Regions from separate parts of the Effusibacillus sp. SKA8 genome, predicted to be linked through region 1. Evidence: riboswitches for the same ligand, from Rfam matches in the RefSeq annotation. Region 1 holds a riboswitch; the other holds the start of a gene.

Region 1 (9,202 bases):
CCTTCAAGCGGAGAGGACGCGCTTGCGTACCGTTTTTTCGGAATTCTGCCGGCAAGATAACCCTTGCGTCCCGCTTCCACCGCCAGTTTCATCGCCTCCGCCATCAACACCGGATCTTTCGCGCCGGCCACAGCGGTGTTGAGCAGCACACCGTCCGCACCCAGTTCCATCGCCAGGGCCGCATCCGCCGGAGAGCCGACTCCCGCATCAATGATGACCGGAACTTTTGCTTCTTCAATGATGAATTTGAGATAATGCGGGTTCACGATTCCCAGTCCGGAACCGATCGGGGAAGCGCCCGGCATCACGGCGTGCGCACCCGCATCCTGCAAGCGGCGGGCAAGAATCGGGTCATCTGAAGTGTAGGTCAGAACCGTAAACCCCTCCTCGACAAGAATCCGGGTCGCTTTTAGCGTTTCGATCGGATCGGGCAAAAGGGTTTTCGGATCGCCGATCACTTCGACTTTGATCATGTCACACAGTCCCGACGCTTGGGCGAGACGCGCAATGCGAACCGCTTCTTCCGCCGTGGTGGCACCGGCGGTGTTCGGCAGCAGGGTGAATTTTTTTAGATCCAGACGTTCCAGGAAATTCGGCGCATCCGGATTCTCAAGATTCAGCCGCCGGACGGCAAATGTCAGCACCTCGGCACCGGACGCGTCGACCGCCCGTTGCTGTATGTCCAAATCGGGGAACTTGCCCGTGCCAAGAAACAGCCGGGAGCTAAAAACGTGGTTGCCAATCCGCAATTCATCCGTTTGCATGGTTTGTATTGCCATTTGGTATCCTCCTTAATCAACCGCCACCAACAAAGTGGACGATCTCGATTTTGTCTCCGGGTGCCACTTTGGTTGCCCCGTACTTTTCCCGCGGCACAATCTCCAGATTGTGCTCGATCACGATAATCTTGTCGCTGAGACCGTAATGGTTAACCACATCGGCAAGCGTTTTGGCACCGGGAATATTTTTGACCTGACCGTTAATCGTAAGTTCCATGCCGTTTCCCGTCCTCCCCCCGAACGCGATCGATTGCTGACCGCATGGCAAACGCCGCTCCGTACACGTCATCAGCTCCTATGATCGCGCTGATCACAGCGACTCCGTTTGCGCCGGCGCGGATAATTTCGCCCACATCTTCCCGTTTGATTCCGCCGATCGCTACAATCGGAATCGATACGTGGCGGCGGACCTCCCGCACCCCTTCCACACCGATAGCCGCTTTTGCATCGGGTTTGGTTTCGGTCGGATTGACAGGTCCCAATCCGATGTAATCGGCGCCCGCCCGTTCTGCTGCCACCGCTTCCCGCGGATTGTGCGTCGAGATGCCGACGATCTTGTCGGGTCCGAGCAACTCTCTTGCGGTTCCGATCGGCAGATCGTCCTGGCCGAGATGCACGCCATCCGCATTGGAAGCAAGCGCAATATCCAACCTGTCATTGACAATAAACGGGATCCCTTTCTCTCTCGTCAGCCTCCGCAAAACGGTTGCCATTTCCAACAAAGCCCTGCCCGACAAGTCTTTTTCCCGCAATTGAACGCAGTCCGCTCCGCCGCGAATGGCTTCGTTGATCACGTCTTCCAGGCGCCGCCCTTTTAAAAAAGCGGAACCGGTTATCACATACAATCTGCTGTCCATACAAATTCACACTTCTCTTTCCGCGTCAGATAGCAAAAAAACCGCTTCCTTACTACGGGAAGGCGGCAAATGACGCAAGAATGACGCAATTTATGCAGTGTCGTCACCCACTTCCCTACGCTAGCATTATCTAGTGCCAGGTTCCAAGGGTTGAGGAAATCCTCTCTCAGCCGACAAGCAGCACCCCTAGTGGAGATATATCGATTCAAAAGTAACATATTTCAGCAAGAAAAGAAAGGGGGATAAAGAAAAGGCAAAGATGTCCTCCCATCTGCCCGGCACAAGTGTACGAAAGATTGATCGTGTTTCTACTGGACAGTTTTTCCCTTTTTTCTGTCCAAGGTCCAACAAAGGGTGTCAACAGAGCACCAAGCAGGACAAACAGCAAGCCGTACAGAAACACGTTGTGCAATGTATCCACCAAAGCCGTCTTCAAAACCGGAAGCAGCAGTTGTTGGACAGCGGATGGTATTTTTTGCAATGTTTCCGGGCTTAATAAGATCGAATACAAGCCTTGGAGATTGCTTCTGATCATCGATGCAAACTGTTCCGCCATCCCGTGCGACTGGGGAGGCAGTTTTTCCAGCATCGGCACCAGCTGTTCGGTCAACAAACTGGTTGAACGATAATTCATAACAGCCCCCAAAATCGTCATCCCGAATGTTCCTCCGATTTGCCGAAAAAATTGGCTGGAGGAAGTGACCACCCCCAGTTCTGACCTGGGAAACGCTTCTTGCAGAGCGAGGGTTAGGATCGGCATCATCAGACCAAAATTCCCACCCCAAGCACCATCATATAACTCATGGCGACCCATTTTGAAGTCAGGATTCCCATTGTCGACAAGAGCCAAAATCCCACAGCCATTGTGATCATCCCGATCATAATTTGGGTACGGATGCCAATTTTTCTTACCGATCGACCGCCAAGAATACTTGCCGCTATCATGGTGAGCATCATGGGCATCATGACGGTTCCGGAGGCGGAAGGACTAATTCTAATAATTCCTTGCATAAACAGGGGGACAAACATAATGGCTCCGAACATCCCGACAGACATCAGGAAGCCGATCCCGTTCAAAACGGAGAAGGGTTTATGTTCAAACAAGTACATCGGTAAAATGGGTTCACGTGTTTTCGACTCGATGACCGCAAACAGAGCGAGAAACACCGCTGACCCAAGAAACAGACTGAGGATTTGCCACGATGTCCAGGGGTAATCTTTGCCCCAAAACGTTAACGCAAGCAGCAAGCTGACCACGCCGCCAATCATCGTAATAATCCCGCCAATGTCAATTGCAACCGGTCGATCAGCATGATGCCCCTTAAGCCCCATGCTGATCAGGACAGTTGCCAAAATGCCAACCGGAAGATTTATGTAGAAAACCTAAAAATTGTAAGCTCCGCAACATACACCACTTTCCGACCGATCAGGTCGGCAAGTTTGCCGGCAACCGGGACAACTGCTGTAGAACTTAACATATACGCCGTCGTTAACCAGGTCATCATGTCTAATCCGCCAAGTTCTCCGACAATCTTAGGCATTGCAGTGCCGACGATTGTATTGTCCAGAGATGCAAAAAGCATGGCTACAATCAGTCCGGCGATCAGGAGCGGTCTGCATGGGTTTGCTCCTTTTCGGCTGGTAGCGTGGCTGCCCGATCCGGATTCATGAAATCAGTTCCTCCCCTGTATCCTATTTTTCTGAAACAGCGGATGGTCGTTCTCCCATCCTTAATGATAATTTGCCCCATATCGGCAATCCAATTCCAAATCAGGAGAGGAAAGCTATTTTTAAAGCGCCTCTTGGTCGAGCAAGCGGCGATGTTCGATTTTCATACAAGCGTCCTGGATGGCCATCATCCCCGCTTCCTCAACCCGCTGGCACTGCTCGTCGTTGACGATGCCCAGCTGGATCCAGACCGCTTTCGGCTTGTGCTTCATTTGCATCACCTGATCGACGACTTCCGGAATTTGCTCGCTTCGACGGAATACGTCAACAATATCGACGGGGCCTTCGACATCCAACAGCGTCGGGTAGGCCTTCCGTCCCAATACGGTCGTCAGTTTGGGATTGATCGGAACGATTTCATATCCCTGTGACTGCAAATACTGGGCCACTTGATTGCTCGCTTTGGCCGGATCGTCCGACAGGCCAAACACGGCAATCGTCTTGGATTCACGCAGCAATTTCGCAATTTTTTGATCATCCGGATTTTTGTGCATAGTCAATTCCTCCTAACATCTCTACTCCAGTGCTTCAATCTGGAGCATGGAATTTTTTGTTGAATTTTCGACCGGGGCAACCGACAATTTCCATCATTTTTCGGAATTTTGCCAATTGTTCCACGTGAAAAAGCCAGTCACCACAGGTATTTCACGCCGTAGCGCCCGGATTTCGTTTGATAAATGCCGACAAATCGGGGAGACCTGGCCGGATTGGTCCACCAGTCGTCCCGAATTCTCGCCGCCAGACAACCCGCCTGAAATTTGCTGTCAAACAGTTTCCCGTAATACACCCAAGACATTCCCGTCACCTCTGCCATCTATACTACCCCATATTCAACCAAAATTTCCGTGAGATCCCTTACGAATATTTTGAGGTGCAGGCAATACTACGCCTGAGGTGATTGGTATGAATGATAAAAAATGGGCGGCAGCCATTCTCGCTTTCTGTGCTTTTCTAACCGTTGCGGGGTGTCGTCCGGTAGCCCAGGCGCCAAAATACGGACCGACCGCCGACGGTATGAACCGGCCCAGCCAGGAGCGCACCCCTCCGGGGGAGGAACACCCGTCCGCCAAAGAAGCACCCGAAAAACCGGGCAACCCGGATCAACAAAAAAACATACGAGCGAACCAGCAGGCCGAACGGCCGCAAACGTATGGCAATCCGTCCCAACAAGCGGACCATATCGCACAAATTCTTACGGGGATTCCCGGTGTCGAGCGGGCTTACGTGTTGTTGATCGGCCGCCTTTCCCTGGTTGGTGTCGACTTGAAATCGGACATCAGCGGTTCCAAAATCGATTCGGTCAAATATTCTGTAAAAGAAGCGGCCGAGCGAACGGGACCGGGTTACAAGGCTATCGTCACGGCGGATTTGGACACCGTGACGAGAATCCGCAAACTGGCGGAAGGTGTTCGCGCCGGACGGCCCGTCTCCTCCTTTTCTGACGAAATCGCTGATATCTTAAGCCGCCTGTTTCCGGAAACGTAATCGCTATCCCGGTTATCCCGCAAAAAACACCTGCGAAGTAAAACCCCCTGCTTCTTTTAGTGCAGGGGGGCGGTTTGCTGCAAGAGGGGAAGCATTACGGTAAACGTCGTTCCTTTTCCGACGGTGCTGGAAACCACTATATCACCATGATGTTTGGCCACGATATTTTTTGCGATCGACAATCCCAATCCGGTGCCGCCTTTCGATCGGGTCCGCGCTTTGTCCACTTTGTAGAAACGTTCAAAGATGAAAGGCAAATCCTCTTCCGGGATTCCCTCCCCTGTATCAGAGACCGATACCTGAACATAAGAGCCGAGTTTCCGCATCGAAAGCGTCACGGTTCCGCCGGCTGGGGTATGGCGCATCGCATTGTCGATCAGGTTCGTGAACACCTGTTCCAACCGGTCGGAGTCTCCCACAATCAGGCAGGGTTCTTCTTCCTTCAAATCGACACCAAGGTGAATCTGCCGTTCATGAGCGAGAGTCTGGAACTTGCGCCCGATCCATTTGACGACATTTGTCAAATCAATCTCCGAAGCGTGCAGTTCGAATTGCCCCGCTTCCAACTGGGCCAAATCGAGCAGGTCGTTGACGAGACGCTTCATCCGGTTCGTTTCATCGAGAATGATTTGCGTAAGTTCCCGCCGCTGCTCCGGATCGTCGCCAAACTCATCCAGCAGCGCTTCGCCGTAACCTTGCATCATCGCAAGCGGCGTCCGCAATTCGTGGGACACGCTGGCAACAAAATCCTTGCGCATCCGGTCAAGGGTGCGTTCCTCCGTCACATCCCGGAACACCGCGACGACGCCCCTGACCGCACCGCCGTCCGGTTCGTACAACGGGGTCATCGTCAACGCAATGTAACGCCCCTGCCAGTTAAGTTCCGCAACTTTCGTTTCCGGTTTTTCCAGCACGAGATTTTTCAAATCGTTCAATTCCTTTGGCAGGCGGTCCTCCAGCGGTTGTCCGGTCTCTTCCAACAACAAGGAGCGCAGCCACTTTCTTGCCGGCTGGTTGGCAAGCGTCACCCTGCCTTCCAAATCGGCAGACACCACGCCCGATGTCATCGAGAGCAAAATGCCAGACAACTGTTCTTTTTCCTTCGACAAATTATCGATCGTATCCGTCAAACTTTCGGCCAAGAAGTTCAGAGTATGGCCCAAACGGCCGACTTCGTCCCCGGTCACGACGTTGACTTTCCCGTGAAAGTCGCCCTTCGCCATCTGTTCGGCGACCTTTGTCATTTGGATCACCGGCCGCGAAAGATTCTTCGACACCACAAAGGACAGACCGGTAGTTAGGATAATCGCGATCCCGGCCGCAAAGAAAATCAAGTTCCGGATCTGCTCGATCGCCGTCTCAATGACAGTAACGGGCTGGTGGATCAGCAGCAAGGCGCGAATCCGGCCTTGATCCTGAATCGGATGCAGCACCCAGGCGCTGTTGGTGTCGGAACGAAAATCGCCAAACCCGGGAGTCGTCCCGCGCCGCAAAACCTGTTCGCCCGCCATCATTTTTTGCTTGATGTCCAGCGGCAACGTGTCCAGAAAATTTGAGTCCTGGTTTGAAAAAAGGGGGCCGATGATTTCCATGCGGCTGTTGGATTCATTCAACAGTTCTTCCGCGATCGTCATGGCCAATGTGGAGTCAGGCTGCCGCACCAAAATGCTGCTGATGTAGGCCGCTCTGTTGCGAAGCTCGGTTTCCTGCGCAGAATAAAAATAAGTGTCAAACAACTGCTCCAAAAAAACGGCCAGCACCGACAGGACAAAAACGACCAGAACGATGATCGTCAGCCAGAGTTTGACGACGACGCTGTTGCGAATCACTCGCGCACCTCGAATTTGTAGCCGACGCCCCAGACCGTAACGATCATATCCGCAACCTTTTCCGAATGACGTCCCAGCTTTTCCCGCAACCGTTTCACGTGGGTATCGACAGTGCGCTGGTCGCCGAAGAATTGGTAGTTCCAGACGTCGCGCAACAATTCTTCACGGGAAAACACTTTGTCCGGCCGTTGCATCAGATAACAGAGCAATTCGTATTCTTTCGGGGTCAGGGCAACCTCTTCCTCCCCGACTTGCACCTTGCGCGAGTCCATGTTGACGGTCAACCCATTGATCGAAAGAATCTGGCCAACGTCCTGGTGGACCGGATCGCTCTTCGTTTGGGTGCGCTTGAGCAAAGCTTTAACGCGCATCACAAGTTCACGCGGTGAGAAAGGTTTTACGACATAATCGTCAGCTCCCAGCTCAAACCCGTGAATACGGCTGGATTCGTCCCCGGCGGCGGTCAGCATGATCACGGGAATTTCGCTTTTTTTCCGTATTTCTTCACAAACTTTACGGCCGTCCATTCCCGGGAGCATCAAATCCAAAATGATCAGATCGTACGCATTGCTGAGCGCTTTATCCAGCGCTTCCTTTCCGTCTTCCGCCTCATCGACTTCAAACGCGTTGCGTTCAAGATACATCCGGACCAGCTTGCGAATCCGTTCCTCATCATCCACAACCAAGATACGAACAACGTTTTCCATACTTCTCCCTCCGAATCAGCCGGTTAAAATGAAAGCGTCCCGCTTCATGCGTCCGTAACCGGGCAAACCAGTTAAGCGTACGCATGAAGGCCGACAATCAGGAAATTGACTCCGACCAACAGGAACAAAATAACGACAAATCCTGCCACCGCCATCCAGGAAGCCCGCTCTCCTTCCCATCCGCGCGACAGGCGCAGATGCAGATAAGCTGTATAATAAAGCCATGTCACCAAAGCCCAGGTCTCCTTGGGGTCCCAGGACCAGTAGGAGCCCCAGGCTTCCTGCGCCCAGATCATGGCAAACACCAAAGCCCCCAGGGTGAAAATCGGATACCCGATCGCCACCGCCCGGTAAGACAGTTCATCCAGAGCAGCCGCGTCCAATCCCTGCACCCATTGGGAAACGGTTGCAACCAAAGGTTTGCGGCGGTTCAACAGACGCAGCAGCCAATACAAAATCAAAGACGCAAGCAGCGTCCACAGCAAGGTGTTAGACTTGACGGCAGCTTTGGCTCCCGTCATCCAGCTTGGAACGTTAAACAGCGGTTCCGGAATGCCAAAGAAGCTTCCGAGCGAGCCGACCTCCGTGCCAGTGGGTCCAATCAGCGGCGGCAGTTTGTAGACGAGGCCGGTGACCGGTTCCACAATGCGGTAGTTCTGAAGTTTAAAAGCTAATGAGACGGTTACGAAACCGACCATCGCAAGAAACAAAAACAGGACAAATTCCAGCGCCTTGCTCCTTCGGTCCCATCTACTCAAGTCGGTGACCACCAACAAGTGCATCAGCGCCGCCGCAAAAGCGATCGTCAGCACCCCTTCGCCAATCGCCGCCGTTGTCACATGGATATACAGCCAATAACTTTTTAAGGCCGGAATCAGTGCCATGGATACGTCCGGAAACACATTCGCGTATCCCAAAACTGCAAGCGCGGTCGGCGCGGCGAACGCACCGAGTATCGGAAATTTGTAAAATGCGCTGATCACGACAAATGCGAGCATAATGCACCAGGCCCAGAAACTCATGTACTCATACATGTTGGATGTGGGAGAATGGCCCTGGCCGATCCATCGGGTGACAAAGCCCGCCAATTGCACGATTACGGAAAAAACCGACGCGATATATCCCCAACGGGTCCAGACATTCGATGACGCTTCCCCGTTCTTGATCTTGATTTTCTTGCCCGTCACCCCGGTAATGTACAAAACCGAGGCGATCAGGTAGCCAAAGAATGCGGCCCAATAGAACCACGCGGATATTTCAAGATACATCAATCATTCCCTCCTTGCCGAATACGGATTTCCTGCTGCCAGCCGAGGGAGCGGAGAACGCGTTCCATTTCTTTCCGCATCCCGTACCAATTCTTGCTGGTATGGACTCCGATGTGCAATACGCCGTCACGGATTTGGCACCAGACGCGCCGGTGCCGGAAGTAAAACACCAGAACAAGCCCCACCAGAACCACGACGCAGCCGCCGTAAACGATCGGAATCCCGTTGTCTTTCTGTACGCGGAGTCCGGTTGTTTGAATCATTTTGCCGCCGACAAGCGACAGGTCAAAATTTGTGTTTTGCTCGATGTTCAATTGCTGCAAAACAAAGAAAAACTGCGGACCCGGCTTCTTGACATCCGGCCCTTCCACCTGAACCAAAAAAACGGGATTGTTCGGACCGGTCGATCGGGTGGCCGGCTGCCCGTTTATCATGTCAAAATCGGGAAAATAATCTAAAACGCGAACGGTGTATGGCCCGACTTTATATTCGGTTTGTACGTTGGAAACGTCTATTTGAAACGTGCCCAATGGATTGCCCGTGCTTTTT
Region 2 (9,202 bases), on a different contig from region 1:
CATCCGCAAGAGATTCGGCAAGCTTTTGGCAGAAGAGCATCCGGTGGAGGCGGATGTCGTGATCGGCGTTCCAGAATCCTCCATCTCCGCCGCGATCGGATATGCGGAAGCGACCGGCATTCCTTACGAAATCGGGTTGATCAAAAACAAATATATCGGCCGGACGTTCATCCAGCCGAGCCAGGAACTGCGCGAACGCGGGGTGAAACTGAAGTTGTCGGCCGTTCGCAAAGTGGTGGAAGGAAAACGGGTCGCGCTGATCGACGATTCCATCGTTCGCGGCACCACTTCCAAACGGATTGTCAAAATGCTGCGGGACGCCGGCGCGACGGAAGTGCATCTGCTGATCTCGTCGCCGCCTGTCACACACGCCTGTTTTTACGGGATTGACACGTCGGCGAGAAACGAATTGATCGCCGCGAACAAAACGGTGGATGAAATCCGGGAGTATATCGGGGCGGATTCTTTGCATTACCTGTCGGAAACGGCGATGCTTCGGGCGTTCGGGGAGGAAGACACAACGAATCACAAATTTTGCAACGCTTGCTTTACCGGGCGGTATCCGACCGAGATCTACGAAGACCTCGAAAAACACATGCTGGAAAGGTAGGGGGAAACGTGAGCGAACAGAACCGAACGGGCGCATCGCAGGGAGATCGCGTTGCTCCTTCAGATTCTCAGGGACAATCGCGGTTGGACGCATACGCGCAAGCGGGTGTCAATATCGACGCAGGCAACGAGACGGTTGACCGGATCAAACCGCATGTCGCCCGCACGCTCCGGCCTGAAGTGATTACCGCACTGGGGGGATTTGGCGGCGGTTTTCAACTGGATCCGGACAAATATAAAGAACCGGTTTTGGTATCGGGAACTGACGGGGTTGGCACCAAACTGAAAATCGCTTTTCTGATGGACAAACACGATACGATCGGTATCGACGCGGTTGCCATGTGTGTGAACGACATCCTCGTGATGGGCGCGGAACCCCTGTTTTTCCTGGATTATCTGGCTACGGGAAAGCTCGTTCCCGAGACGGCCGAACAAATCGTCAAAGGCATCGCGGACGGCTGCGTACAGGCCGGTTGTGCGCTGGTGGGCGGCGAGACAGCGGAGATGCCCGGCATGTACGGCGACGGGGAATACGACATTGCGGGCTTTGCCGTCGGAATCGTCGATAAAAGCAAGATGATCGATGGCAGCCGGGTGCGGCCGGGCGACGTACTGATCGGGCTCGGCTCGAACGGGCTGCACTCCAACGGGTACTCGCTGGTTCGCAAGGTCTTCCTTGCAGATCGCGGGTACTCTCTGGATTCGCAGCCCCACGGTCTCGCGCAAACACTCGGGGAAGAGCTTTTGACGCCAACGCGTATTTATGTCAAAAACGGCCTCGCCCTTTGCGGAAAGTTTGATGTTCGCGCAATGGCCCATATCACCGGCGGCGGTTTTCTCGAGAACATTCCGCGGGTGTTGCCGGACGGATGCGCGGCGGAGATCCGGACCGGTTCCTGGCCGGTGCTGCCGATTTTCGAGTTGTTGCAGCGGGAAGGGCAGATCCCGGCAGTCGATATGTATCGCACGTTCAATATGGGGATCGGCCTGGTTGCGGTGGTTCCGGAAGAGCAGGCGGACGATTTTGTCAAGGAAGCCATCAGTCTGGGGGAACGGGCATACCGTATCGGACGAATTGTCGAAGGCAAACGGGAAGTCCGGATTCCCGGAATCGAGGGAACCGTATGAGCGGGCGGGCGGCAGAACAAACCGCAGGAAAGCGAATCGCCGTGTTTGCCTCGGGCAGCGGGAGCAACTTGCAGGTATTGTTGGAACGCGCTGCGGAAGGCAACCTCGGCGGAGGGGAAATCGTGCTGGTGGTGTGCGACAAACCGGAAGCGAAGGCGGTGAACCGGGCGCAGCAGGCGGGGGTTCCGGCACTGGTTGTCGTGCCGAAGGAGTATCCCGACAAAGCCGCTTATGAAGCGCGCATTCTAGCGGAACTCACCGAGAAGCAAGTCGATTTTATCGTACTGGCGGGCTATATGCGGCTGGTGGGGCCGACTCTGCTGGAACCGTATCGCGGCCGCATCCTGAATTTGCATCCTTCGCTGCTTCCGATGTTCCCCGGCAAGGATGCGATTGGACAGGCTTTGGAAGCTTGCGTGAAGCGGACGGGAGTGACCGTCCACTTTGTGGATGAAGGAATGGATACGGGGCCGGTCATCGCCCAAGAAATAGTCATGATTGAAGAGAACGAGACGAGAGAGACGCTAACGGCGAAAATCCACGCGGTGGAGCATCGGCTGTTGCCACGGGTGGTCGCTGATTTTGCAAGGGGTTGGATCACGCTAAACGGGAGAACGGTGGAATATAAAAAACATCATGAACAGTCCCCGTCAAAGTAATTCGGAACCCGAATGCCACTGCGTCATCTTTTGCGGCGGATCGATTCGGAACGCGCGGCGAAGCTTGACGTCAGTTTGGCGGAGGTGTTCGCGTTACTTTGATGGGGATTTGGTTGGGGGGTTTTTTTGCCATGAAACGGGCGTTAATCAGCGTATCGGACAAGACCGGCGTGGTGGAACTGGCGAAAGCGCTTGTCCGGCACGGCGTGGAGGTTGTATCGACCGGAGGAACCGCGAAACTGCTCGAACAAGAGGGCATCCCGGTGACGGGCATTTCGGATGTCACTGGCTTTCCGGAGATTATGGACGGACGGGTGAAAACCCTCCATCCGAACATACACGGCGGTTTATTGGCTGTGAGAAGCAATCCGGAGCATATGCAGGCGATTGAAAGGCTTGGGATCCGGCCGATCGATCTGGTTGTGGTGAACCTCTACCCGTTTAAAGAAACGATTCTCAAACCGGGCGTAACCCATGAGGAAGCCATCGAGAACATCGACATCGGCGGACCTTCCATGCTTCGCGCCGCCGCGAAAAATTACCGCGATGTGATCGTGCTGGTGGACGCTGCCGATTACGGCTTGGTAGTGGAAAGTCTCGACGCGGGACAACCGATTCCGGAAGAAACCCGCCTTGCCCTAGCGGCCAAGGTGTTCCGTCACACCGCCGCCTACGACGCGCTGGTGGCTCAGTACATGACGAGCCAGACAGGGGAAGAGTTCCCGGAAACGATCACGCTGACTTACGAAAAAGCGCAGGATCTCCGGTACGGCGAAAATCCGCACCAAAAAGCGGCGTTCTATCGCGAACCGGCTGCGGGCGCGGACACCATCGCGGGAGCGAAACAACTGCACGGGAAAGAATTGTCCTACAACAACATCAACGATGCCAACGCGGCGCTTTCCATCGTCAAGGAATTCAGGGAACCCGCTGTTGTAGCGGTGAAACACACCAATCCGTGCGGTGTCGGAATTGCGGATACGATCTGCGGGGCTTGGAAGAAAGCGTACGAGGCGGACCCGGTCTCCATCTTTGGCGGCATCATCGCATTGAACCGCCCAGTGGACGTTGAGACCGCCCGGGCAATGTCCGAACTGTTCCTGGAAATTATTCTGGCGCCTGGTTTTGAGCCGGCGGCGTTTGACATTTTGAGCAAAAAGAAAAACCTCAGGCTGCTGGAAGTGGCAGTCGGAGAAGGAGGGGCGGACAGCGCCGCCAAAGGCCCTGACGGCGAACAATCCGCGTCCGCGCTTTCCGTTTCCCGCACCACATTGAAAGTGGAAGGCGGTTTGTTGATTCAAGACCTGGATCGGAAGGCCGTTTCGGAGAACGACTTGCAAGTGGTGACCCGCCGCCAGCCGACGCAGGAAGAATTGAAACAGCTTCTGTTCGGCTGGAAGGTGGTCAAACACGTCAAGTCCAACGCGATCGTGTTGGTGCGCGAGAACCGAACCATCGGCATCGGCGCCGGGCAGATGAACCGGGTCGGAGCCGCCAAAATCGCGATTGAACAGGCGGGCGATCTGGCGAAAGGAGCGGTGCTTGCCTCCGACGCGTTCTTCCCGATGCCCGATACCGTTGAAGAGGCGGGGAAAGCGGGAATCACGGCGATCATTCAGCCGGGCGGTTCCATTAAAGACGCGGAATCCATCGAGGCGGCGGACCGTTTGGGAATTGCGATGGTGTTTACCGGAATCCGGCACTTTAAGCATTAATTTTTTGCCGATTTGCTTGTCGAATTTTTGAATTCGACAAGCAGCGGAGAAATCTGCCAAGATATGACGCGAAATGGCTTGGAAATGCGATAGCCACAAGACAACAAATTGAAAAATAAGGTCTGACCCGTGTTCGCGTTCAAAATCCCGCATCGCGTGACATCGTTTGACAGACGGGAGCGAAAAAGGCGCGTGCGGAAAAAGAAGCGGATGTCAAACACAGGTCAGACCTTGTATGGCTGCAGATGCACAGATACGGCAGGTCAGAACCGCATGCAAACAGGAGGTCAGACCTTGTCTGTCGAAAAAGGAGGGCAATTGTATGAAAGTGCTCGTGATCGGAAGCGGGGGTCGTGAACACGCTCTTGTCTGGAAGCTAGCCCAAAGCCCGCGCGTGCAAAAGGTGTTCTGCGCTCCGGGCAATGCTGGGATCGCGGAACTGGCGGAGTGTGTCGCGATTCCTGCGGATGCGGTCAACCGGTTGGCCGATTTTGCGGAGCGGGAAAAAATCGATCTGACGGTGGTCGGACCGGAAGCGGCCCTTTTGGCGGGTGTGGTGGACGAGTTTGAGCGGCGCGGGCTGCGGATTTTCGGACCGTGCAAAGCGGCCGCCCTGATTGAAGGCAGCAAGGCGTTCGCCAAGGATTTGATGCTGACCAACGGGATTCCCACAGCCAAGTACCGCACTTTCACGGATATGCGAGCCGCTTTGCAATACATTCGGGAACAAGGCGCCCCGATCGTCGTAAAAGCGGATGGTTTGGCGGCGGGAAAAGGCGTGATTGTGGCGCAAACCCTCGCCGAAGCGGAGGATGCCGTCCGGACGATTATGGAAGCGAAGGCGTTTGGCGAGGCGGGAAGCCAGGTGGTGGTCGAAGAGTTTCTTGCGGGCGAAGAAGCGACGGTTATGGCATTTGTGGATGGAACGACGGTGAAACTGATGGTGCCCTCGCAGGATCACAAGCAAGTTTTCGACGGGGACCGCGGCCCGAATACCGGAGGCATGGGAACCTATGCGCCGGTGCCCAAAGTAACCGAAGATCTGTTGCGGGAAGTGGAAGCGGCGATTGTTCGCCCGGCGGTTCAGGCGCTGGCGGCAAAAGGAACGCCGTACAAAGGCGTGCTGTACGCCGGATTGATGCTGACGGCGGAAGGCCCGAAGGTGATTGAGTTTAACGCCCGTTTTGGCGACCCGGAGACGCAGGTTGTGCTGCCTTTGTTGGAGAACGATCTGGTTGACGTGGTGGAGGCGGTGATCGACGGCCGGTTGAACGAAGTGAATCTTTCCTGGAAAAATGGGGCTGCCGTTTGTGTCATTCTTGCGGCCCAAGGATATCCCGGTGCTTACAGGAAGGGTGACGTGATTGAAGGGCTTGACCGGTTGCCGGAACAAGTGGTGGCATTCCATGCGGGAACTGCCGCCGCCAACGGGCGGTTTGTCACAAACGGCGGCCGGGTGTTCGGCATAACCGGCTTTGGGCCCGATTTGAAAGCAGCCAAAGAAGCGGCTTATCGCGGGGTAAAATCCATCCGTTTCGAAGGCATGCACTACCGGACGGATATTTCCGACAAAGCGTTTCGGGAATAGCCAGGCAATTTTTCAAAAACCGCCTTGTAAACCTTCTTCACTTGGAGTAATTTAGAATTGTAAGAAAAAAAGTGTTGCTACTAGGGGTGCCCAAGAGCTTGGGCTGAGAAAGGAACGCGATGAAGTTCCTTGACTCTCGGGACCTGATCTGGATCATACCAGCGTGGGAAAGTAGTTTGGCTTGCATCTTTTCGCGGATAGGCTTGCGATTGCCCGTTTGCGGATTGTCGGCCGGGTCCTGTTTTTGAACGGGACCCGGTTTCTTGTACAGCCAATCCTGCCGTTTTTATCCGGTCATGTCTGCCAAGCTCGGGTCGTTTCCGAAAAAAAGGAGGTAAGGATATGACCAAAAGTTTGCAAGACCGGCCCGCCATCGAGTTGAAGTCCGCTTTTCCGGGGAGCCGCAAAGTGTACGTGCAGGGTTCGCGCCCCGATATTCGGGTTCCGATGCGGGAAATCCAACTGCATCCGTCGACGACTCCGCAGGGAGAGGTTGAAAACGAACCCGTTCGCGTTTACGACACAAGCGGTCCTTATACGGATGCCGCATGTTCCGTCGATATTCGAAAAGGGCTTCCGGCTTTGCGCCGCGGTTGGATTTTGGAACGGGGCGATGTGGAAGAGTATGAGGGGAGGGAAGTCAAACCGGAAGACGATGGGTTGCGGGCAGACGATCCCCGGGCGAACCGCGAGATTTTTCCGGGGCTCAAGCGCCGTCCGCTGCGGGCGAAACCGGGAAAAAACGTGACACAGTTGCACTATGCCCGCCGCGGCATCGTTACGCCGGAGATGGAGTTCATCGCGATACGGGAAGGGGTGTCGCCGGAATTTGTCCGGGAAGAGGTGGCCCGCGGCCGCGCGATCATTCCGGCGAACATCAACCATCCGGAAAGCGAGCCGATGATTATCGGGCGCAATTTTCACGTGAAAGTGAACGCCAATATTGGAAATTCCGCCGTCGCTTCGTCGATTGAAGAGGAAGTCGAGAAGATGACCTGGGCGATTCGCTGGGGCGCGGACACGGTCATGGATCTGTCCACGGGAAAGAACATCCACACTACGCGCGAATGGATCATCCGCAATTCTCCCGTTCCCATCGGAACGGTTCCGATCTATCAAGCCCTGGAAAAAGTGAACGGCGTGGTGGAGGATCTCAGTTGGGAGGTCTATCGCGACACGTTGATCGAACAGGCGGAACAGGGTGTCGATTATTTCACGATTCACGCCGGCGTGCTTTTGCGGTACATCCCGCTGACCGCCAAACGGGTAACCGGCATCGTGTCCCGCGGCGGCTCGATTATGGCGGCGTGGTGCCTCGCCCATCATCAGGAGAACTTCCTGTATACCCACTTTGAAGAGATTTGCGAAATCATGAAAACCTACGATGTGGCCTTCTCGCTGGGAGACGGCTTGCGCCCGGGATCGATCGCCGACGCCAACGACGAGGCCCAATTCGCCGAACTGAAAACGCTGGGCGAACTGACCGAAATCGCTTGGAAACACGACGTTCAGGTGATGATCGAAGGCCCCGGCCATGTTCCGATGCACAAGATTAAAGAAAATGTGGATCTCCAGATGGAAATCTGCCATGAGGCGCCGTTCTATACGTTGGGACCGCTGACGACCGATATCGCGCCAGGTTATGACCACATCACTTCCGCGATCGGCGCGGCGATGATCGGTTGGTACGGCACTGCGATGCTTTGTTACGTGACCCCGAAGGAACACCTGGGCCTTCCGAACAAAAACGACGTTCGCGAAGGAGTGATCGCCTATAAGATTGCGGCGCACGCTGCCGATCTGGCAAAAGGGCATCCTGGCGCCCAAAAACGGGACGACGCCCTCTCCAAGGCACGCTTCGAATTCCGGTGGCGCGACCAGTTCAACCTGTCCCTCGATCCGGAACGGGCAATGGAGTATCATGATGAAACGCTTCCGGCCGAAGGGGCCAAAACGGCGCATTTTTGTTCGATGTGCGGCCCCAAATTCTGCAGCATGAGGATCACGCAGGATATCCGCGAATATGCCGAAACCAAGGGCGTTGACTTTGAGGCGGCGATCGAAGAGGGGCTGAAGGAAAAGGCGAAGGAATTCCGGGAAAGCGGCGGGCAAATTTACCGGTGAGGGAGTACACGGCATGCGACGAGTGCCGGAGATCGGACGGGAGATGGCCGAATGACTGTATTGCTGAATGATGCACCCTTTGGGGTGCTTTCTTTTTTGATTTTCCCCCTTTACAAAACACCCGGCTCGTTGTATTCTAATATTGGAATTGATAATCATTATCATTTAAATTGGAATCATTCCAAACAAACTACATATTCAGGGGGAGAAACGACGTGTTATACAAGAAATGGGCCATTGCAGTATTTGCATCTTCATTGGTTTTAACTGCTTGCGGCGCGAAGCAAGAGGCTGGTAAACCGGCGGAACAGCCGAAACAAGAGGCTCCGAAAGAGCAAAAATCGGCTGCCGACGCACAAGTCAAGGCGTACAAGGAGATGGTTGACGAGCTGGCCAAAGGCAAAGACGGCGGCAAGGTGGATTACGACAAAATCGAAAAGCTCTACAACGATCAGTTCAAGACGTTCGTGCAAGCTCGCGACAGCGAGTTCAAGGAAGAGCTCGACCAGCAAATTTCCAATGCGGTCAAAGCGGGCAAAGACGGTCAGTTGAAATCCGACATCGTCGAGCAAATCGTTAACAAGCTTGGCCAAAAGGCGTTCTTCTTGACTCTCCGCCACGAATTGAAAGAAGCGGAGGAGCATTTCTCCGACAAGACGAAAGCCAAGGAGGAAGTCGAGGAGGCAAAAGCGTACTACAACGGTGTCCTCAAATCCACTGTCGAGAAGCGAGACAAGGCGTATGGAACCCAACTGGCGGCCGCGATTGACGGCGCGTTGCAAGATATGGCCACCGCAATCGAGGGCGGCAACAAACTCGATTTCTCTCTGGCAAAGCAAGTGGTCGACAAGACTTTGATGAAGGCGTTCTATCTTGCGGTTGGCGGCGCGCAAGGGTACGCTTACAAGATTGAGAAGGCGGTACGGGAGGGGAAAGACCCGAAGGCGGAGCAGGCGGAAGGATGGGCTTTCTATCAGTCGCTTTACGGGTACCTTGCGAAATCCGCCAAAGAAGACGCGGAATTCATCCAAAACAAATTCGATCTGAAAACGGCCGCGAAAGACATCAAAGGCGACGAAATCAACAAAGCGTTTGTCCGCGCCTTTGCAAGTGTTGCGAAGGGTGAATACAAGGAATCCTTCGAGAATTTCGGCAAGGACAAAGGAGCTGTCACCGCTTTGGAAGGCGCTCTCTTCATTCAGGTGATCGAGGCGGACGCCAAGAAATTGCTGGGCGAAGCCGAAACCAAGGCGCTGCTTGAAAAAGCGGGCGAACTGGTGAAAGCGGCGAAGGCGAACGACAAGACGAAAGCGGAAGCGCTCTATAAAAAAGAGATCGAACCTGCGTTGGATAAACTCGGAAAAGCAGGAAAATAGTAT

The links. A riboswitch is a leader RNA that binds a small molecule or an ion and turns the genes downstream of it on or off. The one in region 1 is predicted to bind thiamine pyrophosphate.
Region 2: it holds a riboswitch for thiamine pyrophosphate, as region 1 does, so the genes downstream of both, thiC (phosphomethylpyrimidine synthase ThiC) here and thiE (thiamine phosphate synthase) in region 1, are expected to answer to the same signal.

What each region holds. Positions count from the first base shown of each region.
Region 1 is NZ_JBZCSF010000014.1:5,185-14,386, forward strand. Features, by position in the region: gene AC4ED1_RS11735 (thiazole synthase) at 1-779, opposite strand, end outside; gene thiS (sulfur carrier protein ThiS) at 796-996, opposite strand; gene thiE (thiamine phosphate synthase) at 980-1,636, opposite strand; TPP riboswitch at 1,732-1,834, opposite strand; partial or broken gene AC4ED1_RS11750 (MFS transporter) at 1,842-3,219, opposite strand; gene AC4ED1_RS11755 (CoA-binding protein) at 3,427-3,858, opposite strand; gene AC4ED1_RS11760 (hypothetical protein) at 3,996-4,178, opposite strand; gene AC4ED1_RS11765 (YhcN/YlaJ family sporulation lipoprotein) at 4,268-4,849, shown strand; gene AC4ED1_RS11770 (ATP-binding protein) at 4,906-6,678, opposite strand; gene AC4ED1_RS11775 (response regulator transcription factor) at 6,675-7,385, opposite strand; gene ccsB (c-type cytochrome biogenesis protein CcsB) at 7,457-8,653, opposite strand; gene resB (cytochrome c biogenesis protein ResB) at 8,653-9,202, opposite strand, start outside.
Region 2 is NZ_JBZCSF010000010.1:83,948-93,149, forward strand. Features, by position in the region: gene purF (amidophosphoribosyltransferase) at 1-610, shown strand, start outside; gene purM (phosphoribosylformylglycinamidine cyclo-ligase) at 694-1,737, shown strand; gene purN (phosphoribosylglycinamide formyltransferase) at 1,734-2,396, shown strand; gene purH (bifunctional phosphoribosylaminoimidazolecarboxamide formyltransferase/IMP cyclohydrolase) at 2,528-4,111, shown strand; gene purD (phosphoribosylamine--glycine ligase) at 4,434-5,699, shown strand; TPP riboswitch at 5,772-5,886, shown strand; gene thiC (phosphomethylpyrimidine synthase ThiC) at 6,042-7,823, shown strand; gene AC4ED1_RS09835 (hypothetical protein) at 8,039-9,199, shown strand.